DNA from 4 places in the Streptomyces sp. NPDC091412 genome. Region 1 is predicted to be linked to each of the others. Evidence: riboswitches for the same ligand, from Rfam matches in the RefSeq annotation. Region 1 holds a riboswitch; each other region holds the start of a gene.
What was found. Region 1 has a riboswitch for cobalamin ahead of ACIQMV_RS14610 (prenyltransferase/squalene oxidase repeat-containing protein). Riboswitches for the same ligand answer to the same signal wherever they lie in the genome.
Positions count from the first base shown of each region.

Region 2: another riboswitch for cobalamin. It lies ahead of ACIQMV_RS35175 (cobalamin biosynthesis protein); the one in region 1 lies ahead of ACIQMV_RS14610 (prenyltransferase/squalene oxidase repeat-containing protein).
Region 3: another riboswitch for cobalamin. It lies ahead of ACIQMV_RS22365 (ABC transporter substrate-binding protein); the one in region 1 lies ahead of ACIQMV_RS14610 (prenyltransferase/squalene oxidase repeat-containing protein).
Region 4: another riboswitch for cobalamin. It lies ahead of ACIQMV_RS06170 (ribonucleoside-diphosphate reductase subunit alpha); the one in region 1 lies ahead of ACIQMV_RS14610 (prenyltransferase/squalene oxidase repeat-containing protein).

Region 1 covers NZ_JBIVTV010000004.1:746,357-749,114, reverse strand. Annotated here, with positions in the region: gene ACIQMV_RS14615 (TetR family transcriptional regulator) at 1-520, shown strand, start outside; TPP riboswitch at 520-695, opposite strand; cobalamin riboswitch at 821-949, shown strand; gene ACIQMV_RS14610 (prenyltransferase/squalene oxidase repeat-containing protein) at 1,059-2,252, shown strand; gene ACIQMV_RS14605 (SCO2322 family protein) at 2,249-2,758, shown strand, end outside.
Region 2 covers NZ_JBIVTV010000025.1:51,917-54,674, reverse strand. Annotated here, with positions in the region: gene ACIQMV_RS35180 (cobyric acid synthase) at 1-427, opposite strand, end outside; gene ACIQMV_RS35175 (cobalamin biosynthesis protein) at 424-1,365, opposite strand; cobalamin riboswitch at 1,465-1,602, opposite strand; gene ACIQMV_RS35170 (hypothetical protein) at 1,945-2,169, opposite strand; gene ACIQMV_RS35165 (anion permease) at 2,203-2,758, opposite strand, start outside.
Region 3 covers NZ_JBIVTV010000009.1:64,290-67,047, reverse strand. Annotated here, with positions in the region: gene ACIQMV_RS22370 (FAD-dependent oxidoreductase) at 1-426, shown strand, start outside; cobalamin riboswitch at 553-684, shown strand; gene ACIQMV_RS22365 (ABC transporter substrate-binding protein) at 815-2,398, shown strand; gene ACIQMV_RS22360 (ABC transporter permease) at 2,419-2,758, shown strand, end outside.
Region 4 covers NZ_JBIVTV010000002.1:447,095-449,852, forward strand. Annotated here, with positions in the region: gene ACIQMV_RS06170 (ribonucleoside-diphosphate reductase subunit alpha) at 1-1,833, opposite strand, end outside; cobalamin riboswitch at 1,956-2,110, opposite strand; gene ACIQMV_RS06175 (GNAT family N-acetyltransferase) at 2,156-2,662, opposite strand; gene mctP (monocarboxylate uptake permease MctP) at 2,741-2,758, opposite strand, start outside.

The DNA.
Region 1 (2,758 bases):
CCGGGGCGGCTTCGACGCCGTGCAGATGCGGGAGGTCGCGGAGTCCTCGCAGGTGGCGCTGGGCACGCTCTACCGGTACTTCCCGTCCAAGGTGCACCTGCTCGTCGCCACGATGCAGGACCAGTTGGAGCGCCTGCACGGCACGCTGCGCAAGAACCCGCCGGCCGGCGAGAGCGCCGCCGAGCGGGTGGCGGAGACCCTGATGCGCGCCTTCGGCGCCCTCCAGCGCGACCCCCACCTCGCGGACGCGATGGTCCGCGCGCTGACCTTCGCGGACCGCAGCGTGAGCCCGGAGGTCGACCAGGTCTCCCGTCAGACCACCGCGATCATCCTGGACGCCATGGGCCTGGAGGAGCCCACCGCCGAGCAGCTCTCCGTGGTCCGCGTGATCGAGCACACCTGGCTGTCGGCCCTGATCACCTGGCTCTCGGGCCGCGCCTCCCTCGCCCAGGCGAAGGCCGACATAGGGACGGCGTGCCGTCTGATCGACCTGACCATGCCCGCCGTGGCGCACGAATAGGACCTACGAGACGGGTTCCCTTCGCCGGTATTACCCGGATCAGGTAATGGGGGTCGCCTTCAGGTCCGACTGCTACCTTCCGGCCTCTCAGCCCGACCGTCGACGTCGGCCCCAGCGGATGCCGTAGCGTCTCGCCAAAGTCGGCTACTCCGGTCGAACTCCCTCACTCGCCTCGTAGGCCACTTACAGAATAAATCCACCCGTACCGGATGGAACCCCCCAATCCGAAGATTTTTTCGGTTTCTCCCGCGCCGGACGAGACGGGCATCGGCCACCCCTCGGGGCCTTTCCGGTAGGCCGGTAGAGTGACCGGGTCGTCATCACACCCGTTCGGGGGGAAGCCGGTGGAAATCCGGCGCTGACCCGCAGCCGTGAGCCGTCCCGCGAGGGCGGCGAGCCGGAATGCCCGGGACGGGACGTGACCGGCTCATGCGTGTCGGCAGTCCGCCGGCGCATCGCACCGTCGAGGTATACGGAGCCGAGCCGCCGGGGTGTCCCGTGCTGTCCGGCTCCCCGCAGGGAGAGGCACCCGCCGATCATGAACTTCCGCCGCAGCGCCGCGGCCCTGGCCGCCGCCGTCGCCGTGATCGGCAGCGCGGCCCCCGCCGTCGCAGACACGTCCGCCGGCCCGTCCCCGTCGTCGCCGGCTCTTCCGGCCGGGCTCTACGGCACGACCGACCCCCAGTACGACGGCGTCTGGCGCCAGTCCCTGGCGCTGCTCGCGCAGCACACGGTGGAGGTGCGGCCCGCCGCCAAGGCCGTGGACTGGCTGACCGGACAGCAGTGCGCCGACGGTTCCTTCGCGCCCTTCCGCGCCGAGCCGGGAAAGGCCTGCGACGCCAAGCTGATGGTCGACACCAACAGCACCGCCGCCGCCGTGCAGGCCCTCGCCGCGCTCGGCGGCCACGACACGGTCACCGGCAAGGCGGTGTCCTGGCTGAAGTCCGTGCAGAACAAGGACGGCGGCTGGGGGTACACGCCCGGCGGGCCCAGCGACACCAACTCGACCTCGGTCGTGATCGGCGCGCTCGCCGCCGTCGGGCAGAAGCCGGAGAGTGTGGTCAAGGACGGCAAGTCCCCCTACGACGCCCTGCTGACCTTCGCCCTGCCGTGCTCCGGCGACGGGGCCGGCGCCTTCGCCTACCAGCCGGACAAGAAGGGCGAGCTCGCCGCCAACGCGGACGCCACGGCGGCCGCCGTCGTCGCCGCGCTCGGGCAGGGCATGGCCCCCAAGGGCAACGCCAAGGGCGCCGAGGCCCGTTGCGAGGACTCGGGCAAGCCCGGCCCGGACCGGGCCGCGGCCAACGGCGCCTCGTACCTCGCGCAGGCCGTCGCCAAGGACGGTCACCTCACCTCCTCCCTCCCCGGTTCCACCGACCAGCCCGACTTCGGCAACACCGCCGACGCAGTCGTCGCCCTGGCCGCGCAGAGCGGGCCCGCGCAGGCGCAGAAGCCGCTGAAGTGGCTGGAGAAGAACTCCGAGGCGTGGGCCAAGCAGAGCGGTCCCGCCGCCTACGCCCAGCTCGTCTTCGCGGCCCGCGCGGCCGGCGCCGACCCGCGTGACTTCGGCGGTGTCGACCTGGTCGAGCGGCTCAACGCGACCGGACCGGCCCCCCAGGCCGCGAAGAGTGACTCCCCCTTCGGCGTCTGGTGGACCGTCGGCGTCTTCCTCGTCGCGGGCGTCGGCATCGGGTTCCTGCTGAGCGGCCGGAAGAAGCAGGGCCAGTCGTGACCCGCCGGCTCCGGGCGCTGTGCGCACCGCTGCTCGCGGCCGCGCTCCTGCTGGTGGCCGGTGCCGGTCAGGCGCAGGCCACCGGCTACCGGTACTGGTCCTTCTGGGACCGCGACGGCGGGAAGTGGACGTACGCCACCGAGGGCCCGTCGACCGCGCGTCCCTCCGACGGCGACGTCCAGGGCCTCCGCTTCGCGGTGAGTGAGGACTCCCAGGACGCGAGCAAGCCGCGCGGGACGGCCGACTTCGAGGCCATCTGCGCGAAGACGCCCGCCGAGAAGGGCAGCAAGCGGGTGGCGCTCGTCCTCGACTTCGGCGTCCAGGCGGACGCCCCGGCCGGCGAGACCCCGCCGGCGCCGCGCACGGCGTGCGCCCGGGTGCCGTCCGACGCGACCACGGCCGAGGCCCTGGCGGCCGTCGCGAAACCGCTGCGGTACGACGCCAACGCCCTGCTGTGCGCCATCTCCGGCTATCCGCGGAAGGGCTGCGGCGAGCAGGTGACGGCG
Region 2 (2,758 bases), on a different contig from region 1:
GGTTGATCTCCGCCGGGCTGCCCGCCCCCTCGCAGATCACCGCGTCGTACGTGCTGCGCAACTCGGCGAGGCAGTCCAGCACGGTGCCGAGGAGCTTCTGCTGCCGGCCGCCGTGGTAGCCGCGTGCGCTCAACTCGCCCACCGGCCTGCCCAGCAGCACGACCTGGCTGCTCTGCTCGCCGCCCGGCTTGAGCAGCACCGGGTTCATCAGCGCGGTCGGCTCGACCCGGCACGCCTGGGCCTGCATGGCCTGCGCCCGCCCGATCTCGGCGCCCTCCCGGGTGACGAACGAGTTGAGGGACATGTTCTGCGCCTTGAAGGGGGCGACCTTCACGCCCTGGCGCACCAGCCACCGGCAGATCCCGGCGGTGACGACGCTCTTCCCGGCGTCGGAGGTGGTGCCGGCGACGAGCAGACCGCCACTCATGACGTCCGTCCTCTCTTCAGCAGCCGTACGCCCGCGCACACGCCGAGCGCGAGCCAGCCCACGCGGCGGGAGAGCCGTACCGCGCGCCCGATGTCACCCGGCCGGACGGCTCGTCCGGTGCCGTTGAGCTCCGGGCGGTGCTCCACGCGCCCGGCGTACGAGAGCGTGCCGCCCAGCCGCACCCCGAGCGCCCCCGCGAACGCGGCTTCCACCGGACCGGCGTTGGGGCTCGGGTGCCGGCCGGCGTCGGCGCGCCAGGCCCGTACGGCACCGCGCGGGTCGTCGCCCGCGACGGCCGCCAGGGCGGCGGTGAGCCGTGCCCCCGGCCATCCGGCGAGGTCGTCGAGCCGGGCCGAGGCCCAGCCGTAGCGGCGGTACCGGGGGGACTTGTGCCCGACCATGGCGTCCAGGGTGTTGACCGCGCGGAAGCCGAGGAGGCCCGGCACACCGGCGGCGGCGCCCCACACCAGCGCGCCCACCACCGCGTCGGAGGTGTTCTCGGCGACGGACTCGACGACGGCCCGGGCGATCCCGTCGGCGTCCAGCGCCTGCGGATCGCGCCCGCACAGATGCGGCAGCCGCGCCCGGGCGCCCTCGACGTCCCCGGCGTCCAGCGCGCGCCCGATCTCCCGCGCCTCACGGGCGAGGGAGGTCCCGCCGACGACGGCCCAGGTGGCGGCGGCGGTCAGCGCGACGGACGCGGTACGCGAGGAACGCGCGGCGGACGCGGCCAGTGCGGCCGACCCCAGGACACCGCCCACGCACACGGCGGTGTGCAGGGCGCCCCAGCCGCGGTGGTCCCGCCACAGCGCGCGTTCCACGGCACCCGCGGCCCGTCCGAACACGGCGACGGGGTGCCCGCGGCGTGGATCGCCGAGGAGCAGGTCACCGAGGAGGCCGGCGGCGGCGCCGTACGCGAAGTCGCGATCGGCACCCATCGGGTCAGCCGGTCGTGCGGTCGGTCGGACAGACGGTGGTGAACCTTGTTCGGCAGCCGCGCATGGCGATATGTGTCCTCACTCAGGGTGTCCACGCCCTGGTTCGACGAGACCGGCGGCGAGAGTTCCTGGCTCCCGGGGAAGTTCTTCCCCGGTCACAGTGGCGGGACCGCGCCGGATTCGCACCGGACTTCCTCTCCTGCCGCCGTACTTGGCTCCGGCAGTCCACCACGCACCGCGAACACCCGTCAACCTGCCGTTGACCTGCGCAGGGGTACTGAGATGAGGCCCACACCGCGGGCGCCGGGAACCAGAAGACCCGCCCTTCCCGGGCCGTCGTGGGGACGGTCCGCGAAGGGCGGGTGACGTGAGGGGCGGGACCCGGTTGTCCGGGTCCCGCGCCGGGCTGGGCCAGGGCTAGGGTCTTTCGTTTGGATCAGGCCGGATCAGGGAGCGGGGTCTGGTGCCATGCATCGCAAGGCGGAGGAGGGCGGCAGGGCGGAGCCCTGCCAACCGACGACAACGCGGCGAGGCGCGGCACCAGGGCCCGCGAGCCCGGCATGATCCAAACGAGAGGCCCTAGGCCACGATCAGGTAGATCCCGTAGGCCACGGCGGCGGCGCACGCGGCGAAGCAGGCGTAGGCGCCGGTGACCGCGAGGCTTCCGCCGCCGTGGCCCTCGGCGACGGCCCGCTCGCGGCGGGAGAGACCGGCGATGCCGAGGGTGAACAGGGCCACGAGGCCCACCGCGACGCCGAGGCTGACGCCGAAGACGGAGCCGAGGGCCACCCAGTCGATCTTCATGGTGTTTCTCTTCCTTCTGCCTGTGGCGCGGGCTCAGACGGCGGCGGCCGGCGGGGTCGCCACGGACGCGGGATCACCGACGGGCGCGGAGGCCTGGGCGGGGATCGTGGCCGTGAGCTGCTCGGTCACCGGGGAGGCCGGGGGCGGGGTGACGGCGGCGATGGCCTGGGTGACCACGCCGGCCGGCTCCTCGGTCTCGTTGACGTTGGTGTGGTCGACGACCTCGCGGCGGGAGATCTTCCAGATCACGGCGCTGGAGGCCACCAGGAACGCGGCGACGAGCCAGGTGCCCCAGTGGCCGAGGCGCGTCACCGCCTCCGCGCCGGCCGCGACCAGGGCCGCGGCGGGCAGCGTGAGGGCCCAGGCGACGGCCATGCGGGTCGCGGTGGACCAGCGGACCACGCCGCCCTTGCGGCCCAGGCCCGCGCCCATCACCGAACCGGAGACGACGTGCGTGGTGGAGAGGGAGAAGCCGAGGTGGGAGGAGGCCAGGATGGCGGTGGCCGCGCTGGTCTGGGCGGCGAAGCCCTGCTGCGGCTGAAGGTCGGTCAGGCCCTTGCCCATGGTGCGGATGATGCGCCAGCCGCCG
Region 3 (2,758 bases), on a different contig from region 1:
GACGGGGTGCCCGACTCCCTCCTCGGCACCTACGAGGAGGAACGGCGCCCGAGCGCCGCCGACATGCTCGCGCTGTCGACGAGCGTTCACCGCGGCGAGACCCGCCGCGGCGGGGCGACCCGCCAACTCGGCCTCGGCTACCGGGCCTCCTCCCTCACGGAGGAAACCCGCCGGTCCCCGGGCCCCGTGCGGGCGGGCGACCGTGCGCCGGACGGGACGGTGGGCGGGATCCGGCTGTTCGACGCGTTCCGGGGTCCGCACTGGACCCTGCTGACGACGGACGGGGACACGGCGCACCAGGGGTACGGCGCGGGGGTGTTCCTCATCCGCCCGGACGGCTACGTGGGCTGGGCGGGAGAGACCACGCAGGGGCTGGCGGAGTACGCGGGGCGCGTGGGGGCCGAGGGCGCGCACCGGATCCCGTAGCGAGCAGGACCGGACGCCTGTCCGGGCTCGCCATCCGAATACTGGACATGATCGGCCGCGATCCGGGAAGACCCCAGGCCGGCCCGCGCAGCTGGTTCGCCCCGCCCGCCACGCGGGACGCGTCGCAAGAGGGAACCCGGTGGGAATCCGGGACTGCCCCGCACCGGTGAGCGGGAACGACCGCCGTCCTACGCACTGGGCCCGAGGAGGGCCTGGGAAGCGATGGCCGCGCCCACCTGCCTCCGCGCCTCCGCGCCTCCGCACCCGCGAAACTCCTGGTCAGCCGGACAGTTGGGACGAACTCACACATCCGACCCCCGGGTGACCGGAGGCTCTATTGCGACTACTATGCAAAAGCATTTGGTCAGCATTAAGGATGTGAGGGTTCATGACCGTCCGACGGATACGGGCAGCCGCAGCGGTGGCGACACTCGTGGGAGCCGCCGCTTGCTCGGCCCCGGGGGGCGGTGCGAGCAGCGAGAGTGCTTCCGACTCCGTCGTGGTCGGCGTGGCCTCCGAGCCGGACACCCTCAGTCCTCTTCTCGGCTACGGCAAGGACGGCAACTCCAAGATCTTCGACGGTCTGCTCGCCCGGGACGCCGACATGAAGCTGAGGCCGGCACTGGCGAGTTCACTGCCCCAGGTCGGCGACGGCGGGCTCACCTACACCTACGCCCTGCGCGACGGCGTGAAGTTCAGCGACGGCAAGCCGCTGACCGCCGCCGATGTGGTCTTCACCTATCGGACGATCCTCGACGCGAAGACCAACAACACCGCCCGGAGCGAGCTGGACGCCATCAAGGAGGTGCGGGCCGACCGCGACGGCAAGGTCGTCTTCACGCTCAAGTACCCCTACGCGCCGTTCGCGGGGCGCACGGTCCTGCCCATCGTCCCCCAGCACATCGCCGGGGGCCAGAACCCCAACACCGGCTCCTTCAACACCAGGCCGGTCGGCACCGGACCGTACGTCCTCACCGGCTGGAGCAAGGGCGAGAAGCTCACCTTCAAGGCCAACCCCGGCTACTGGGGCGGCGAGCCGAAGGTGAAGAAGGTGACGATCGCGATCGTCAAGGACGACGACGTGCGCGCCACCCGGCTGCGCTCGGGCGACCTCGACGGCGCGGTCCTGCCGCCCAACCTGGCCGCCACGTTCAAGGGCGACACGGCGAAGACGACGTACGACGCGAAGTCCTACGACTTCCGGGCCGTCACCCTCCCCCAGCAGAACAGGGTCACCGGCGACCGGGCGATCCGCCAGGCGCTGGACGCCGCCGTGGACCGCGAGGCCATGGTGGACAAGATCCTCGACGGGGCAGGGCGCCCTGCCTACGGACCGCTGCCGAGCGACGACCCCTGGTTCGCCGCGGGCATCGAGCGACCGCAGGACCTGGCGAAGGCCAAGCGGACGCTGGATCAGGCGGGTTGGAAGGCCGGCAGCGGTGGCATCCGCGCGAAGAACGGTCTGCGGGCCTCCTTCACGCTCCTCTACCCCTCCGGCGACAAGGTCCGCCAGGACCACGCCCTCGCCTACGCCTCCGACGCCAAGAAGGCGGGCATCGAGGTGAAGGTGGAGAGCGCCACCTGGGAGGTGATCGAGCCGCGGATGAAGAGCGACGCCGTCCTCGCCGGACTCGACAGCAGCGGCGACCCCGACTTCGGCCTGTTCACCCTGCTGCACTCCTCCCTGGCCGGCGACGGCTTCAACAACATGGGCCACTTCGCCAACCCGGCCGTGGACAAGGCCCTCGACACCGGCCGCCGCAGCCAGGACACCGACACCCGCCGGGCCGCGTACGACACGGTGCAGCGCGAACTCGTGAAGGACCCCGGTTACACCTTCCTCACCCACATCGACCACCTCTATGTGCTGGCCGACCACTGGGACGGCCTGACCACGCAGGTCGAGCCGCACGAGCACGGCTTCGCCAGCGGCCCGTGGTGGAACCTCCAGGACTGGCAGCCGAAGAAGTGACCTCCCCGCTCTGGGCGGCGATGGCGCGTCTGGTGGGGCGGCGGCTGCTGTTCGCCGCCCCCGTCCTCCTCGTCGTCACCTTCGGCGTGTTCGCCATCGCCGCCGTCTCCCCCTTCGACCCGGTCAAGGCGTACGCGGGTACGGCGGCCCTCCGTGCCGACGGACAGACCCTCGACCGGCTGCGCGCCAACCTGGGCGTGGACCAGCCGTTCACCTCGCGCTGGTGGCACTGGCTGACCTCCGCCCTCTCCGGCGACCTCGGCGAGTCGAGCGTGATGCGGCAGCCGGTCACCCAGGTCATCGGGGAGCGTCTTGTGTGGTCCGCGCTGCTGTGCGCGGTCGCCTTCGCGACGGCCGTGC
Region 4 (2,758 bases), on a different contig from region 1:
GATGGTCGCGGTCGGGGCGATCGCGAGCAGCAGCGAGTTGCGCATGCCGACGGCGGCGATCCGCTCGCGCAGGGCCGCCCAGCGCTCCGGCCAGGTCAGCTCGACGTCGTAGTGGTCGGGGTGCAGCACGCCCTGGGCCGTACGGGTCTTCTCCCACGCGGGCAGCGGGCCGTTGCGCTCGGCGAGGTCGGCGGACGCCTCGTACGCGGCGAGCATGATCCGCTCGGCGATACGGGTGGACAGGGCCTTCGCCTCCGGGGAGTCGAAGGGCAGGCGCAGCTTGAAGAAGACGTCCTGAAGGCCCATGGCGCCCAGGCCCACCGGCCGCCAGCGGGCGTTGGAGCGGCCCGCCTGCTCGGTCGGGTAGAAGTTGATGTCGACCACGCGGTCGAGGAAGGTGACCGCGGTGCGGACGGTCTCGTCCAGCCGCTCCCAGTCGATGTCCCCGCCGGCCACGAACGCGCCGAGGTTGACCGAACCCAGGTTGCACACCGCCGTCTCGCCGTCGTCGGTGACCTCCAGGATCTCCGTGCAGAGGTTGGAGGAGTGGACGACGTGGCCCGGCTGCGCCGTCTGGTTGGCGGTGCGGTTGGCGGCGTCCTTGAAGGTCATCCAGCCGTTGCCGGTCTGCGCGAGGGTGCGCATCATACGGCCGTACAGGTCGCGGGCCGGCATGGTCTTCCTGGCCAGGCCACGCGCCTCCGCGGCGCGGTACGCGGCGTCGAACTCCTCGCCCCACAGGTCGGTCAGCTCCGGCACGTCCGAGGGGGAGAACAGCGACCACTGCCCGTCGGCGTTCACCCGGCGCATGAACTCGTCCGGGACCCAGTGCGCGAGGTTGAGGTTGTGCGTCCGGCGGGCGTCCTCACCGGTGTTGTCGCGCAGCTCCAGGAACTCCTCGATGTCCGAGTGCCAGGTCTCCAGGTAGACCGCGGCGGCACCCTTGCGGCGGCCGCCCTGGTTCACGGCGGCCACCGAGGCGTCCAGGGTCTTCAGGAACGGCACGATGCCGTTGGAGTGCCCGTTGGTGCCGCGGATCAGCGAACCGCGGGAGCGGATGCGGGAGTAGGCGATGCCGATGCCGCCGGCGTGCTTGGACAGCCGCGCGACCTGGAGGTAGCGCTCGTAGATGGAGTCCAGCTCGTCCCTGGGGGAGTCGAGCAGGTAGCAGGACGACATCTGGGGGTGACGCGTACCGGAGTTGAAGAGCGTGGGGGAGGAGGGGAGGTAGTCGAGGCGGCTCATCAATCCGTAGAGCGCCTCGACCTCGTCGGCCGACCGGGCGGTGTCGTCCTGCGCGAGACCCGCCGCGACCCGCAGCAGGAAGTGCTGCGGCGTCTCGATCACCTTGCGGGTGATCGGGTGCCGCAGCAGGTACCGGCTGTGCAGGGTGCGCAGGCCGAAGTAGCCGAAGCGGTCGTCGGCGCCCGGGTCGATCAGCGCGTCGAGGCGGTCGGCGTACCGGCGCGCGAACTCGGCGGTCCGGTCGGCGAGAAGGCCCTCGCGGTGTCCGACGGCGACGGAGTCGGTGAAGGACACGACGCCCTGGGAGGCGGCCTCGGCGCGGATGGCGAGGGTCAGCAGCCTGGCCGCGAGCCGGGAGTAGGCGGGGTCCTCGGAGATGAGCCCGGCGGCCGCCTCCGTGGCCAGCTCGCGCAACTCGGCCTCGTCGGCCCGCGCCGACCGGCCGCGCAGCGCGGCGGCGGCGACCCGGCCGGGGTCGGCGTCGGGGAGGTCGGCGGTCAGCTCGGTCAGGGTCCGCAGCAGTACGGCACCTGGACCGTCGGTTTCCGGAGCTGTGGCTGAAACCGGGTCTGCTGGCGCGATGGTCACGTGGAGCTCTCCCTCGCTCGGCACGGGGCCTCGCCGAGGGCAGGGGGCAGCACACGAGCGCACGCGGCGCCGCGTCCACCGGCCCATTCCACGAAGCCCGGACGTCAGGGCACCCGGACCGGACGGCCGGGCGCACTGTCGGCAGGTCCTCGGACTGACGCTCGTGACGGCCCATGGGGGCATACGCGCACGAGTACACCGTTGCGGGACAGTTCCGGATTCGCACCGGATTCCCCTGCGGCGACAGTGAGCACGAGCATACATCTTGTGCTGAGTGAGTCGGGCACCCCCATATGTTGTGCCGTGTCGATTCCGGAACGTGTCAGAATGTCAACTCGTAGGTGAGCAGCATGATGTCGTCCAGGTGCGGGAGGGGGTTCCAGTCCCGGCCCGGCGTGCGGACGAAGCCCAGGCGCTCGTAGATGCGGTGGGCGGTGTGCATGGCGCTCTGGGTGGACAGCACCACGCGGACACAGCCCTCCACGGCCCGTGCCCGGTCCAGACAGGCCCGTACGAGGGCCTCGCCGACGCCTCGGCCGCGCGCCGTGTGCGCGACGGCGAGCATCCGTATCTCGGTCTCCCCGGGACCGGCGAGGTCGGCCATGGGGCCCGTGCCGGGGACGAAGGTCACGCCGCCGAGCACCTTCCCGTCCGCCACCGCCACCAGTACCTCGGCCGCGGCCGCCCGCTTGGCCACGTCCCGCAGCTCGCCGAGATACTCGTCGCTCTCGCCGAAGTCGAGGAGGCCGTCCCGGAGGTAGGCCTGCGCGGTGATCTCACCGAGGGTGCCGTACTCGCCGGGTTCCACCGGCCGGATCACGATGTCCATGCGCCCGAGTGTGCCGCACGGGCACGGCGGCAGGCCGCCGGATTTCTCCGGCGGCCCGTGGGATGCCCCTCCCGGTTGTCAGCGCGGGGCCGCCGC